2 regions of the Blautia sp. JLR.GB0024 genome follow, and region 2 is predicted to be linked to the other one. Evidence: predicted binding sites of a transcription regulator. Region 2 holds the regulator's gene; the other holds the start of a gene.

Region 1 (2,206 bases), on a different contig from region 2:
TGTCGTATATTATGCCCGGAAGAAAAATGATGTAGTGCGCATCCGCATAAAGGATATGTTCAAAAGATACAAATGGCTGGAAAAAGACTTTTTCGTGTATGCCTTCCCTGTGCTTCTCAATGAGTTTGCCTGGGGCGCAGGCATGGCTGCCATCTCGTCCATTGTGGGGCATCTGGGCAGCGCGTCTGTGGCTGCTCATTCCGTGGCACAGGTGTGCAGACAGTTGTCCATGGTCATTGCATTCGGTATCTCCAACGCCACTGCCATCATGATAGGCAAGGCGATCGGGGAGAAGAAAGAGGCGCTTGCCAGGGATTACGGCAGCCGGTTTGCAAAGCTTTCCCTTCTGTTCGGAGCAGCGGGTGGTATCCTGATCCTTGTGATCTCACCCTTTGTGTGCAATATGCTGAAACTGACGCCTCTGGCGAAATCCTATCTCCAGGTCATGATGGTGATCATGTCCTACTATGTGGTGGGACAGTCCTTCAACTCCACTTTGGTGGTAGGCGTGTTCAGAGCCGGGGGAGACACTATGTTCGGGCTGTTTCTGGACGTGGGAATCATGTGGCTGTGCTCCATTTTCGCTGCGGCTGTGGCGGCCTTTGTGATACACGTACCCATGCCATGGGTTTACATAATCCTGTGCAGCGATGAGGTGATCAAAGTGCCGTTTTCCTGGAAGCGATATAAAAGTTATAAATGGCTGAATAATATTACGAGATAAAAAATATTGAAGCCTCAAGGCTTTCGTGGGGATATTGGATTAAATTCATCTGGATTTTGTGCAATATTCCCACTTCCCTTTCAGAAAGAAACATGATATACTTTGTGATACAAAATCTGGTAATAACAAAAGAATAAAATAATAAGTGACACAAGATGTAGTGCTGCAATGAGGTGAAGGCAATGATTTATGTAATTAAGAAAGATGGAACAAAAGAAGAATTTGACGTTCAGAAAATAGTCAGGGCAGTCAATAAATCCGCGGAAAGGATCATGTACAGTTTTACGGAGAAGGAGATTGATTTCCTGTGCAGATATGCCACAGACAAGGCGGAATCCCTGGGGAAGAAAGAAATTACGATCCAGGAAATGCACAATATTGTGGAGGGGGCTTTGGAGCAGGTAAACCCTGCGGTTGCCAAGAGTTACCGGGATTACAGAAATTATAAGCATGATTTTATCCACATGATGGACGAGGTCTATACCAAGAGCCAGTCTATCCGCTATATCGGGGACAAGAGCAATGCAAACACAGACAGTGCGCTGGTTGCAACCAAGAGAAGCCTGATATTCAATGAACTGAACAAGGAACTTTACCGGAAATTCTTTATGAACCGCAATGAGCTGCAGGCATGCAAGGACGGCTATATTTATATTCATGACCAGTCTGCAAGGCTGGATACCATGAACTGCTGTCTCTTTGACGTGGCAAATGTGTTAAAGGGCGGATTTGAGATGGGCAATGTCTGGTACAACGAGCCGAAGACACTGGACACTGCATTTGACGTTATGGGGGATATTATCCTGAGCACCGCTGCCCAGCAGTACGGCGGTTTCACGGTGCCGGAGGTGGATAAGATTCTGGCCCCTTATGCAGAGAAAAGCTACAGAAAATATAAAGAAGAATTTTTGAAATATGTGGACCCGGAGTGGGAGCATGCACAGGACAGGGCTGAAAAGTACGCGTATGACAAGGTACACCGCGACTTTGACCAGGGCTGGCAGGGGATTGAGTACAAGCTCAATACCGTCGGTTCCTCCAGAGGAGATTATCCTTTTGTGACTGTGACGCTGGGGCTTGGAACAGAACGTTTTGAGAAGATGTGCAGCATTTCCCTCCTCAATGTGCATAAAGAGGGGCAGGGAAAAGCGGGACACAAAAAGCCGGTACTGTTTCCAAAAATCGTCTTTCTCTATGATGAGGAAATTCACGGAGAGGGCGGCGTAAGCGAGGATGTGTTTGAGGCCGGTATTGCGTGTTCGGCAAAGACTATGTATCCGGACTGGCTGTCTATGAGCGGGGACGGCTATATTTCCAGTATGTACAAAAAGTATAAAAGGGTGATCAGCCCCATGGGATGCCGTGCCTTTTTAAGCCCCTGGTATGAGCGCGGCGGCATGACACCTGCGGATGACAAGGATGTGCCTGTATTCGTGGGAAGGTTCAATGTGGGTGCGGTCAGCCTGCATCTGCCCATGATCC
Region 2 (2,206 bases):
GTCACTTACCACCTTGAAGGTGACCTCATCCAGATATGCCTGGTTTTCCGTATCCCAGTAGTCTGCGAATTTTTTGATCTTAATATTCTCCTGGGGAGACCGGGATGCATACATAAAGGGACCTGTGCCCACAGGGTTGGTTGCCAGATCCTGGGCATCTTTGGGAATGACAGCCACAATGAGGTAGGCCAGAAATTCTGTGTCAGCTTCTTTTAAATGGATGACAATGGTTTTGTCATCGGGAGTTTCGACGTTTTCCACATTAGAAAACGCCGCTATCAACGGTTCTGTTCCTTCCGTGATACCGGCGCATCGCTCGATCGAATATTTCACATCGTCTACGGTAACGTCCGCTCCATTGTGGAATTTTACGCCCTCACGAAGTGTAAAGGTGTAAGTCTTGCCGTCCTCTGAAATGGTATGCGACTGGGCTACTGCATCGATGTAATTGCCTTTTTCATCAGGCTTTACTAAGCCTTCATAAATGTTGAATAGGACTTCTTTTGTTCCTGCCGCTACCGATTTGTGTGGGTCAAGACTATCCTCAATATCCTGAGGAATTCCTACTACAATGGAACCTCCCATGGTTGGTTCCGCTTTTGTTTCTGTGGAACTTTCGTTGTTTTTGGACTCTTTACCGCTTTCCTTTTTGTCTTGGCAGCCGCCGAGTACAATAGTCAGGGTAAGTGCAAAGAGAAGTGTTGGTATTAATCTTGCTCTTTTCATGGTTTCTCCTTTAAACATTTGAAGTTCCCTCATTATTTAATTGTCATGGTTATTGTAGCGGAATGGTGGGGGGATTGCAAGTATTATTTTGGAGACATGGCCAAGGCTGGATCTGCCCGCCGCTCCACGAAACCTATCAATTCAGGATTTTTTTCAATTCGTCCATGAAGGTGTTTACGTCTTTGAACTCACGATAGACAGAGGCGAAGCGGACGTAGGTTACGGCGTCAAGGTCTTTTAGTTTGTCCATGACGATTTCGCCGATTTCGGTGCTGGGGATTTCGCGGTCTTCTTTGTTGAAGATCTCGGTTTCGATCTCATCTATGATTTTTTCAATCTGCTCTACGGAGATGGGGCGTTTGTAGCAGGCACGCATGATGCCGTCCTGGATCTTGGTGCGGTCGTATTGTTCGCGGCTCTGGTCTTTTTTGATAACAACCAGTGGGATCGTCTCTATTTTCTCGTAAGTGGTAAAGCGCTTGCCGCACTCGTCACACTGTCTTCTCCTTCGGATGGAATTATTATCTGGAACCGGTCTGGAATCTATGACGCGGGTGTTGTCTTGATTGCAAAATGGACATTTCATGTAAAGGTCCTCCTTGAACTTATGTTATGTAAAGTTACCTATGGGTAAGTATAGTACATATGGACGTCTTACGTCAATGATTTTCACTTGTATTTTTGTATGTTTTCTGCTAGAATGGCAACAGTTCAGATAAGCTGAACTGCCAAAGACAGTTCGTAACCATCCTGTCTATAAATAAAACTAAGGAGGAAAAAATGAGTATTCAAGAACCAAGTAACCGTTACAGTGTGATACGGGAAAAAAATCCCAGGGAGATTTTACTCCTTCGGGGAAACGGGTGCAAATGGCGCCGCTGCTCCTTCTGTGACTATCATCTGGATTTTTCCAGGGATGAGGAGGCCAATTTCCTTTTAAACGAAAGGGAGCTTGCAAAAGTCACAGGATGTTTTAAGAAACTGGAAGTGATCAATTCGGGAAGTTTTTGTGACCTGGATAAAAAGACTCTGGAACGGATACGCAGTGTCTGCGAGGAAAAAGAAATCCATGAACTGCATTTTGAGTGTCACTGGATGCACAAGGATGAGATTCCAAAGGCACGGGACTTTTTTTCTGAGAAGGGTATCCGCCTGAAGATTAAAATGGGAGTGGAAACCTTTGATTTTGATTTTCGCGAAAAAGTGCTCAAAAAGGGCATTACTGCCGAATCACCACAGGAGATTGCAAAGTATGCGGATGAGGTGTGTCTTTTGTTCGGGCTGACAGGTCAGACGCTCGATTCCATGAAAAAAGATATTGAGACCGGCCTGGCTTTGTTTGAGAGGGTCTGTATCAATATTATGGTGGAAAATTCCACGAAAATGAAACCGGACCGGGATGTGATCCGGCTTTTTGCCGAAAATCTCTATCCTGTTTATATAGGAAATGACCGGGTGGATATCTTAATGGAAAATACGG

Evidence for each region. Region 2 encodes NrdR, which represses ribonucleotide reductase genes. Its sites were predicted from a motif close to CACAANATNTTGTG; they were not measured.
Region 1: nrdD (anaerobic ribonucleoside-triphosphate reductase) is a predicted target of NrdR. The motif match lies at 874-887, and genes of this name have one in related genera.

Annotation. Positions count from the first base shown of each region.
Region 1 is NZ_JBANBF010000009.1:164,226-166,431, reverse strand. Features, by position in the region: gene V8Q34_RS19265 (MATE family efflux transporter) at 1-724, shown strand, start outside; gene nrdD (anaerobic ribonucleoside-triphosphate reductase) at 907-2,206, shown strand, end outside.
Region 2 is NZ_JBANBF010000018.1:77,172-79,377, reverse strand. Features, by position in the region: gene V8Q34_RS24365 (ABC transporter substrate-binding protein) at 1-726, opposite strand, end outside; gene nrdR (transcriptional regulator NrdR) at 863-1,312, opposite strand; gene V8Q34_RS24355 (radical SAM protein) at 1,507-2,206, shown strand, end outside.